DNA from 2 places in the Streptomyces sp. NBC_01216 genome. Region 2 is predicted to be linked to the other one. Evidence: riboswitches for the same ligand, from Rfam matches in the RefSeq annotation. Region 2 holds a riboswitch; the other holds the start of a gene.
The links. Region 2 has a riboswitch for cyclic di-AMP ahead of OG393_RS14190 (M23 family metallopeptidase). Riboswitches for the same ligand answer to the same signal wherever they lie in the genome.
Positions count from the first base shown of each region.

Region 1: it holds a riboswitch for cyclic di-AMP, as region 2 does, so the genes downstream of both, OG393_RS00950 (transglycosylase SLT domain-containing protein) here and OG393_RS14190 (M23 family metallopeptidase) in region 2, are expected to answer to the same signal.

Region 1 is NZ_CP108677.1:226,740-231,686, reverse strand. Features, by position in the region: gene OG393_RS00965 (iron-siderophore ABC transporter substrate-binding protein) at 1-53, shown strand, start outside; gene OG393_RS00960 (FecCD family ABC transporter permease) at 70-1,107, shown strand; gene OG393_RS00955 (FecCD family ABC transporter permease) at 1,104-2,174, shown strand; gene OG393_RS00950 (transglycosylase SLT domain-containing protein) at 2,378-3,244, opposite strand; cyclic di-AMP (ydaO/yuaA leader) riboswitch at 3,248-3,432, opposite strand; partial or broken gene OG393_RS00945 (dienelactone hydrolase family protein) at 3,998-4,585, shown strand; gene OG393_RS00940 (ribonuclease H family protein) at 4,673-4,947, shown strand, end outside.
Region 2 is NZ_CP108677.1:3,258,470-3,263,416, forward strand. Features, by position in the region: gene OG393_RS14185 (PrsW family intramembrane metalloprotease) at 1-851, shown strand, start outside; gene OG393_RS14190 (M23 family metallopeptidase) at 1,058-2,128, opposite strand; cyclic di-AMP (ydaO/yuaA leader) riboswitch at 2,140-2,287, opposite strand; gene OG393_RS14195 (PP2C family protein-serine/threonine phosphatase) at 2,543-3,703, opposite strand; gene OG393_RS14200 (MerR family transcriptional regulator) at 3,897-4,637, opposite strand; tRNA gene OG393_RS14205 (tRNA-Met) at 4,794-4,867, opposite strand; gene OG393_RS14210 (rhodanese-like domain-containing protein) at 4,919-4,947, opposite strand, start outside.

The DNA of each region.
Region 1 (4,947 bases), 3.0 Mb from region 2:
TCGAGCGCTACCTGCCCCTGATCGACAAGGCCGTCGCCAAGGCCGGGAAGTAGACACGGTTCCCTGCGCATGGCCTCCTCCGTGCTCGCCGAGCCGGGTGGTACCAGCACCTCGCGTGCCGGCGCCGCCCGGCTGGCGCTGTCCCTGACGATCTGTCTGACCGCCCTCGTCCTCGCGATGCTCGCGAGCGTGATGTTCGGCAGCAAGACCACGTCGTTCCGTTCGGTCGTGGATGTCCTCGCGGGCCACGGCGACGCCTATCTGACCACCGTCGTCGAGAGCCGCTACCCGCGGACCGCGATCGGAGTCCTCGCCGGCGTGAGCCTGGCGGTCGCCGGCACCCTGATGCAGGGAGTCACCCGGAACCCCCTCGCCGAGCCCGGACTTCTGGGCATCAACGCGGGCGCCTCGGCGAGCATCGTCGCCGCGACCGCGTTCCTCGGCGTCACGGGGCGGTCCGCCACCCTCTGGTGGGCTCTGCCGGGCGCCCTGCTCGCCGGACTCGTCGTGCACCTCATCGGCTCCGCCGGGACGAACGCCGGCCCGGCCCGCCTGGTGCTGGCCGGAGCCGTCCTCTCCGCCGTCCTCGCGGCCTTCGTCCAGGCCGTCACCCTGACCAGACCCAAGGTCTTCGACAGCTACCGCTACTGGGTCGTCGGAGCCCTGGGCGGGCGGGACTTCGAGGTCTTCTGGTCCGTCCTGCCCTTCGCCGCCGTGGGGCTTCTCCTCGCACTCGTGATCGCGCCCGGCCTCAACGTGATGGCCCTGGGCGACGACGCGGCGACCGCCCTCGGTGCCGGCCCGGCGCGGACGAAGGCGGCGGGACTGCTCGCGGCCACCCTCCTCAGCGCGGCCGCCACCGCTGCCGTCGGTCCCGTCGCGTTCGTCGGTCTCGCCGTTCCGCACCTCGTACGCGCCCTGGTCGGCGTCGACTTCCGTCTCCAGATCCTCTTCTCGACCCTGGCCGGTCCCACGCTCCTGCTCTGCGCCGACGTCGTCGGGCGCGTGCTGCTCCGCCCGCAGGAGGTCATGGTCGGCGTCGTCACCGCTTTTATAGGAGCGCCCGCGCTCCTGCTGGCCGTCCGCCGGATGAGAGGGAGCGCATGAGCGCCCAGCCGACCCCGGCTCCCGTCCGGGCGCCCTCGGGCACACGCGTCGTCAGGATCGGCGGCACGGTGTCGGTACGCGTACGCACCTCCACGATCCTCCTGGCGATCGGCCTGCTGTTCCTGCTCGTCGTCGCCGCGACGGCCACGCTCACGCTGGGCCGCCTCGGTATCCGGCTTCCCGATCTCCCCTCGGCGTTGCTCGGCGGGGCGGAAGGCAAGAACGCCTTCGTCCTCAACCGCCTGCGCGGCCCGCGACTGGTCGTCGGCATCGGCACGGGCGCCGCGTTCGGCCTCTCCGGAGCGCTGTTCCAGTCGGTCACCCGCAATCCCCTCGGCAGTCCGGACGTGATCGGACTCGGCGCTGGCGCGGGCGCGGGCGCGGCCGTCGTCGCCCTGCTCCTGCCGGACACCGTGCCGGTATCCGCCGGAGCACTCCTCGGCGCGGTCCTGGCCATGGTGCTCGTCTACGTGTCGACCGGGACCGGCTTCCGTAACCCGGTGCGCCTCGTCGTCGCCGGTATCGGCGTCTCCGCCATGGCGGTCGCCGTCATCCAGTACGTCGTCTACGCCGTCGAGCGGGACAAGGCGACCGTGCTCAGCGCCTACGTCAACGGCAGCCTGTCGGCCCGCTCCTGGGAGGACGCGACCACGATCTGGCTGGTCCTCGCCGGGGTCGTACCGCTCGCCGTGCTGCTCTCGCGGGACATCGGAATCGGCGAGATGGGTGACGACACCGCGGCGGCGCTCGGCGGCCGGCCCGCCCGGACCAAGACCGTCGCCGTCACCCTGGCGATCGTGCTGTCGGCCGGTGCGGTGAGCGTGGCGGGGCCGATCGCCTTCATCTCCCTGACGGCCCCCCAGATCGCCAAGCGGCTGTCGCGCGGATCAGGCCCCCAGCTCGCGCTGTCCATGCTGTTGGGCGCGCTGCTGCTGGTCCTGGCCGATCTCGCCGCCCAGCAGATGCCGCTCCTGGAGAATCTGCCGGTGGGCATCTACACGATGGCCATCGGCGGTCTTTACCTCGGCTACCTGCTGGTCCGCGAATGGCGGCGCGGCACGCTGTAGTCCGGGCGGCGCTGCCACCGCGTGCGTCCCCACCCGCGTCCCGAGGGGCCCGCGCCGCATCGCGGGCGCGCGGACGACAGGGGGGAAGGCCCTGACCCCCGAGCGGTCAGGGCCTTCCTCCTGTCGCGGTGAGAGCCTGTCGATCGAAGGTCACCCGACAGGCTCTGAGGCGGCGCGCCCGTCAGGAAGCGCCGTCGCCCCGGTCAGTAGGCGCCGAAGACGTTGTCGATGGAGCCGTAGCGGTCGGCCGCGTAGTTGCAGGCGGCGGTGATGTTGGCGACCGGGTCGAACAGGTCCATGGACGTACCGGGCACGTGGTAGGCGAGGAACGTCGGCTGGATGACCTGCAGCAGGCCCTTCGAGGGGGTGCCGGCCGCAGCGTTGGAGTCCCAGTTGTTCACGGCCTGCGGGTTGCCGGAGGACTCGCGCATGATGTTGCGGTGGATTCCCTCGTAGGAGCCGGGGATGCCGTGCTGGGCCATCACGTCCAGCGACTCCCTTATCCAGCCGTCGAGGTCGTTCGTGTAGTTCTTGGCCGCGACGGGAGCGGCGGCCTGCGTCTGCGGCGCGGGGGTGGTGCGCTGCTGGGATCGGCTGGCCCGGTCGGTGGACGTGGCCTGTGCCGGCTCGGCCGTCTTCGTCTTCGTCTTCTGCGCGGGTGCGGAGGACTTCGGCTTGGCCGCTGTGGAATTCCGGTGAAGCGTCAGCTTGAGCCCGGGATGAATAAGTGACGGATTGTCACCGACCGCGTCGTGATTGGCGCGGTAGAGAACCTTCCAACCGCCTCGGACGCCCTGTTCGTAAGCGATCATCGAGAGAGAGTCCCCCGGCGCGACGGTGTACGTCTTTGGGGTGGTGGCGGGTGCCGCCGGAAGGGATTCCGTGATCTTTTGAGAGACATTTGCGGCGGCGTTAGCCGTGGCAATGGCAGGAGTGATCTCGGGAGCCGCGTGGGCGGTGGCGGACGCGACCAGCGGAAGCGTCAGGGCGGCGCTACCCGTGCTGATCAGGGCGATACCACGGGCGAGCGGGCGACGCTTCGGGCGTCGGTGCTTACCGTTTGCAGGCATGACGGATTTCCTCTCCGGCGCCTGCGGGGTGAGCTGTCGGGTTCGGGCTGGAGATGCCCGGTCGCACAGGTGCGACTTCACCCCTAGCCGTTCCGGAGTCCGGACCGGCGAATACATGGGTCCCCCGCTCCTGCCGGCGGTGAATAGTGGGAATTGCGGATGGTGGCAGGATTCGGCGTTCCATCCGAATGGAGGTGACCGTAGGCGAGAAATGCCGTCGATAACAAGACGCTCCGAGTGGCCGGCGGGCGGGGCCGCGAAGGTGGAGGAGGCCCCGAATCTCCCTGAAACGCTGGGAGATGGGGTCCGTGGGCGGGTCACCGGGTCGCGTGCCCGTGAGTCATGTCACCTGGAAGAAATGTCCGACATCATCCGATAATTGCGAGCAAAGGAAGATTGATCCTTGGAGGGTAACTGGTCGTTTTATGGCTTTTTATGCGCGTGTTGAGGTCCCGGTGCGGAGGCGAGAGTCCGCCGGTGACCCGACCGCCGCACCGCGACGGACCCCACGAGCGCGCGCGGCGACAGCGCGGGCCGGTCTGTGGGCCTCGACTCCCCTGCCCCCGGTTCCCGAGGCATGTCCCCTCCCCGACAGAGCCGGCGTCCGGACACCTCGCCCGAGAGCAGCCTTAGGCTCATGAGGCCGGCGGACCGGCGGGCGCCTTCCCGCCCCAGGGGAGTGGCGGCGCCGACCCTCCCGTCAGCCGACGCTCACCGAGGGGTGCGCTCGCAGCCAGAGGCGGGCGTCCCACGAGAAGGAGTCCCATGGCCGAGGTACTGCTGTTCCACCACGCGCACGGTCTGACGGCGGGCGTCACCGCCTTCGCCGGCGAACTGCGCCGGCACGGCCACACCGTGCACGTGCCCGACCTGTACGAGGGCCGCGTCTTCGACACGCTCGAAGAGGGTGTCGGACACGCCCAGGCCCTCGGCTTCGACACGATCGTCGAGCGCGGTGTCCACGCCGCCGAGTCGCTGCCGGACGGGCTCGTCCTCGCCGGATTCTCCCTGGGCGTGCTCCCCGCGCAGCGGCTCGCGCAGACCAGGCCCGGCGCCACCGGGGCCCTCCTCTTCAGTGCCTGCATCCCCGCGGACGACTTCGGCGGCTGGCCGGACGGCGTTCCGGTGCAGGTGCACGGTATGGACGGCGACCCGTACTTCACCGGGGAGGGCGACCTCGACGCCGCCCGCGCGCTCGTCGCGAGCACCGGGAAGGCCGAGCTCTTCCTCTACCCCGGCGAGGAGCACCTGTTCGCCGACAGCACCCTGCCGTCCTACGACGCGAGCGCCGCGACCCTGCTCACCGAACAGGTGCTCGGCTTCCTCGGCGCCGCCGGATAGCGGTGTGGGGCCCCGGGTGGCCGGGACGGGGAGCGCCCACCGGATCGGCGTGTGTGCCTCCGGCCCCCGGCATGCCAGGATCGTGGCATGGTGCAGAAGATCATCGCGGCGTGCGACGGCGCGTCGAAGGGCAATCCCGGGCCCGCGGCCTGGGCATGGGTCGTCGCCGGGACGGACGGCGAGGTCGCGACCTGGGAGGCCGGTCCGCTGGGCAGCGCGACGAACAACGTCGCCGAACTCACCGCGCTCCAGAGACTCCTGGAGGCCCTCGACCCGGCGGCGCCGGTGGAGATCCGGATGGACTCCCAGTACGCCATGAAGGCGGTCACGACCTGGCTGCCGGGCTGGCGCCGCAAGGGCTG
Region 2 (4,947 bases):
GCGCGAAGGCCGCCGCGATCCTGCTGATCTTCCTGCTGCGGCGCCGGGATTTCACCGGCCTGGTCGACGGGGTGGTCGTCGCCGGTTTCACCGCCACCGGCTTCGCCTTCACCGAGAACATCCTCTATCTCGGCCGGGCCTTCGGCGAGGACCAGGAGATCGGCACGTCCGGTCTCGGTTCGATGACCGCGGGGACCTTCTTCGTGCGGATCGTGATGTCGCCGTTCGCGCATCCTCTGTTCACCGTGCTCACCGGCCTCGGCTTCGGCTTCGCCGCCCTGGCCGCCCGCCGCAGGCGCGTCCGCCGGATTCTGCTGCCGCTGACCGGCCTGGTCCTCGCCATGGGCATGCACGCGCTGTGGAACGGCTCCGCGGTCTACGCGTCCTGGGGCTTCATCATCGTGTACGGGATGTTCATGGTGCCCGTCTTCGGTCTGCTGACCTGGCTGGCGATATGGAGCCGGCAGCGCGAGCTGCGCACGATATCCGGGCAGCTCCCGGCGTACGCGGCGGCCGGCTGGATCTCGCCCTCCGAGCCCCTGGCACTGTCCTCGATGCGGGCCCGCTCGATGGCCCGCTCCTTCGCGGCCCGGACGTACGGCCCGGACGCCGCACGGGCGGTCGGGGAGTACGAGACCTTCGCGACGACGCTCGCGTTCCTGCGCCACCGGGCCGAGCGGGGCATCACGGACCAGGACTTCGCGGCCCGCGAGCAGGAGCTGCTGCACCACCTCTGGCAGCGCCGGCAGGTCGCCTCGCCCGCGCTGACCTACGCGGCGCGGGCCACCGGCCGGGTCTGGGCGCCGCCGCAGTACCTGGACTACGGCGGCTACAACCCCTACCGCAGCTAGTGTTCCGACTCGGGCGACCTTCGCCCTGGGGCGACGCCCGGCAGGACGACGACTCGCGGCGTCGCCGAATCAACCGGGTAGGCCCCCCTACGAGCTCGATCCGGCGCCTCGCGGTCCACCGCACCACGGCGCGGCCTCCGAGGGCCCGGTACGACGGAGCCGCGAGCAGCGGAAGGTGCCCGCGGCCGGGCCTGGGATGCCTCCGCTCAGACGGAGAGGCCCTTGCTCGCCAGCCAGGCCGCCGGGTCCACACCGTCGCCGCCCGGGGTGTGCACCTCGAGGTGCAGGTGCGGGCCGGTCACGTTGCCGGTGGCGCCCACCCGGCCGATCGTGTCGCCGGTGCCCACCGACTGGCCCACGGAGACGGTCATCGAGGACAGGTGGCAGTACCAGACCTCCGTGCCGTCGGCCAGCTCCAGGACGATCCGGTAGCCGTACGAGCCCGACCAGCCGGCCGACATGACCGTGGCACCGTGCACCGCCTTGACCGGGGTGCCCGTGGGGGCCGCGAAGTCGAGACCGGTGTGATAGCCGGAGGACCACATCGAGCCGGCCTGGCCGTACGTCGAGGTCAGCGTGTAGGACGAGGTGGGCAGCGAGTAGCTCGCCGCGAGCTTGGCCAGGCGCTCCGCCTCTGCCTTCGCCGCGGCCTCCTCCTCGGCCTTCTTCTTCGCCTCGGCCGCCGCCTTCTCCGCCGCGTCGGCCTTGGCCGCCGCCTCGGCGGCGGCCTTCTCGGCCGCTTCCTTCTCCGCGGCGGCCTTCTCGGCGGCGTCGGCGGAGACCTGCTGCTGCTCGGCCTGCTGGAGGATGCGGGCGCGCAGCGCCTCGCCGGCGTCACCGCCCTCGCTCTTCGCGGCGCCGGCTTCGACGGGCGCCGCGACCGAGGCGGTGAGCGCGTGCAGGTCGTTGCCGGTGCCCGCGGTCGCGTCCCGCTCCTCGTCCCCGGACATCAGCGCGGCGACGCCGGGCAGATCGGCGGCGTCCGGCAGGTCGAGGTCGGGGAGGGCTATGGAGACCTGGGGGCGCTCCTGCGCGGTGGCCAGGCCGCCCGCGCCGACGGCCGCGATCACGCCGACGCCGAGCACGGTGGAGGAACGGGCGAAGCCGGAGCGCTGCTTCACCACGCGATGACGGCCGCCGGACCGGCTCTGCCGCTGGAGCGATTCCTCGGTGGGGTTCCACTCGCCCGACGTCGTGGCGTCGGGGTCGGTCCCGGCGGCACCCGAGGCACCAAACGCATGGAAGGGGGCTTCGGGGGCAGGGGTGTTGGACGCCACGGAGGCGTACTCCTTTCCTTCCTTGCCGCCTACCGGGTTAGCTGACGGGTTCGGAGCAGGAAGGTCTCCTACGGGCGCTGTCGCACGAGTGCGAAGGCGTCCGATTCACCCCAAATAGTGGTTCCCCGGTTCCCTTTCGGGATTCGGCGCGTGCGCACGGTGCCGTCTCTTGCGACGGCTGGGACAACCGCGCTGCGTTATCGAACGTTAATAGACGCGGGGGTCCGATTCCAAGCCGTTCCTCTTGATCGTTCAGGAGATTGATGCAGTACAGGGCGATTTGACCGGCGCTCAGGAGCCAATCACGAAACACCCCTTATCTGATGGTGCGTCAATTGTTATCTCAGTGATACCCCCCGACTACGGATGGTCACCCGCGCCGGCCCGCCCTCCCCGGCCGCCCGCGACGGGCGCTCAGGGGACCACCGGCATCGTCAGGCGCCGTACCGGCTGCCCGTGCGCCGGCCGGGCCACGGCGAGCAGGGCCATGTCGTCCGTCGAGCCACCTCCCGTGTACCGGCGGATGTCGCCGACGAGCGCGTCCAACAGCTCCTCGGGCCCCGGAAAGATCCGCCCGGTGAGCCGGGCCGCGGGCTCGTAGAAGACGCCCTCGGCATCGCGCGCCTCGGACAGCCCGTCGGTGTAGAAGAGCAGCGTCGCCCCCGGCGGGTACGGGGTCTCGTCGACGTGGTCCGGCCAGGCGGCCAGCTCGCCCATGCCGAGCGGCAGCGCCTGCCGGCTGGGCTCCAGATGCCGCAGACCACCGTCCTGGTACAGCAGCAGCGGCTCCGGGTGCCCCCGGTTCACCACACGGACCAGCCCGTCACCACGCGGGATCTCGGCCAGGACCGCGGTGGTGAACCCCTCCACGGCGTCCAGGTCGTCACGGCGTGTGCCCTCGCGGGTCAGTGCCCGCTCCAGCCGCTGCGCCACTCCCTCCAGCGTCGCCTCCTGGTCGGCCGCCTCCCGGAACGCGCCGACGAGCACGGCGACCGCCTCCACCGCCTCCAGCCCCTTGCCCCGCACGTCACCGACGACCAGCCGCACGCCGTACGGGGTGTCCTGCACGGCGAACAGGTCGCCGCCGATGAACGCGTCGGCCTGCGCGGCCTCGTAGCGCGCCGCGATCCGGAGCCCGCCGATCCGCTCGGTGGGCGTGGGCAGCACCGCCTTCTGGACGGTCTCGGCGATCACCCGGGCCGAGGCGAGCCGTTCGCCACTGCGCCGCACGACCCGGTTGATGAGCAGCGCCAGCCCGGAGACGGTGACCACCGTGAGGGTCTCGGTGAGGCTCGGGACCTGACCGCTGGTGCCGTTGTACGCATGCAGACCGAGGCTCGCGAGCACGGCGGCGATTCCGGTCAGCAGCGTCGTCAGAGGCGAGAAGAAGGGCGCCGCGGTGAGCGGCGCGGCCGAGAACATCGGGGAGGCGGTATAGCCGGCCGGGGTGGCGAGGTCGAACAGCACCCCGCCGACGATGATCAGCGGAGGCAGGGCACGGATGAACCGCCGGGCCCGCTCGCCACGCGGACGCGACGGGCCGACGGACCCGCCACCCGCCGTTCGCTGCCCCACCTGTGCTCTCCTGCCCGGTCCTCACACGGCGACGGACCGTGCCGCGCCTTCCCAGCCTGGGTGCCGCCGCGCCGGGCAGCGACCTCCCGTGCTCCGATCGGGGGAGCAGAGGTGCTGCGGGTGCTGTGGCGAAGGCACCGGGCGCCGGGCGCGGCGTGGCCCTTCGGCCCGCCGGGCGGGCCGGAGGGCGGCGCTACAGGTTCCGCTCCGCGTAGACGGTCATCGCGTCCCGGACCAGCAGCGCCGTACCCTCGCCGTGCCGGTCGTAGGTGGCGGCGAAGCGCGGGTCCTCGACGTACATGCGGCCGAGCCCGATCACGTACTCCTTCGTCGGCGACGTGGTGACCGACAGCCAGGCGAACTGGCGCTGGGCGATGGCCTGCACCTCGTCGCTGCCGGCCTCGAGACCGGCGCGCGCGGCCTGCCCGAAGTCGCGGGCGATGCCGGCCTGCCGGTCCATGAACGCCTGCTGCTCCGAGGCACTGAGCGAACGCCACCAGCGGTCGCCCGCGCGGTAGGCGTCGGCGCCCCATCGTTCGGTGACCTCCTCCTCGTACCGCGTGTGGTCGAACCCGTCGAATACTTCCTCGGCCATGAGCTCTTCTCCTTTCTCGGTCTTGTGGAGAGTGGTCCGGACGGCCTCGATCTGCCGCCCGATGCGTTCCCGTTCCTGTTCCAGCAGGGAGAGATGGGTGCGCAGGGCGGCGGACGTGTCCCGCTGCCCGTCCAGGACCTCGCCGATCGCGGGCAGCGAGAGCCCCAGCTCGCGCAGCAGCAGGATGCGCTGGAGCTGCACGAGCGCCGCCTGGTCGTAGTACCGGTAACCGTTGGCGCCGATCCGGCTGGGCTCCAGCAGTCCGAGCTCGCCGTAGTGGCGGAGCGTGCGGCTGGTGGTGCCTGCCTTCCTGGCGATCTCTTGGATCGACCACTCCATACCGAGAACGCTAGAACTTGACGCTGCGTGAAGGTCAAGCGGAACAGAGCGGGCCGTCCCGGACCGGCGACGGCCCGGCTCGCGGGAGGGGACGCTCCAGGGGAACACGACGAAGGCCCGGATCCGACTGGATCCGGGCCTTCGTTCGCTACTGAGTAGCGGGGACAGGATTTGAACCTGCGACCTCTGGGTTATGAGCCCAGCGAGCTACCGAGCTGCTCCACCCCGCGTCGGTGAATATGACCTTACGGCATGGGAGGCAGATCCGGAAATCCACTTCCTCAGCAGCCGCAGTCCCCGGCGTCGGCCG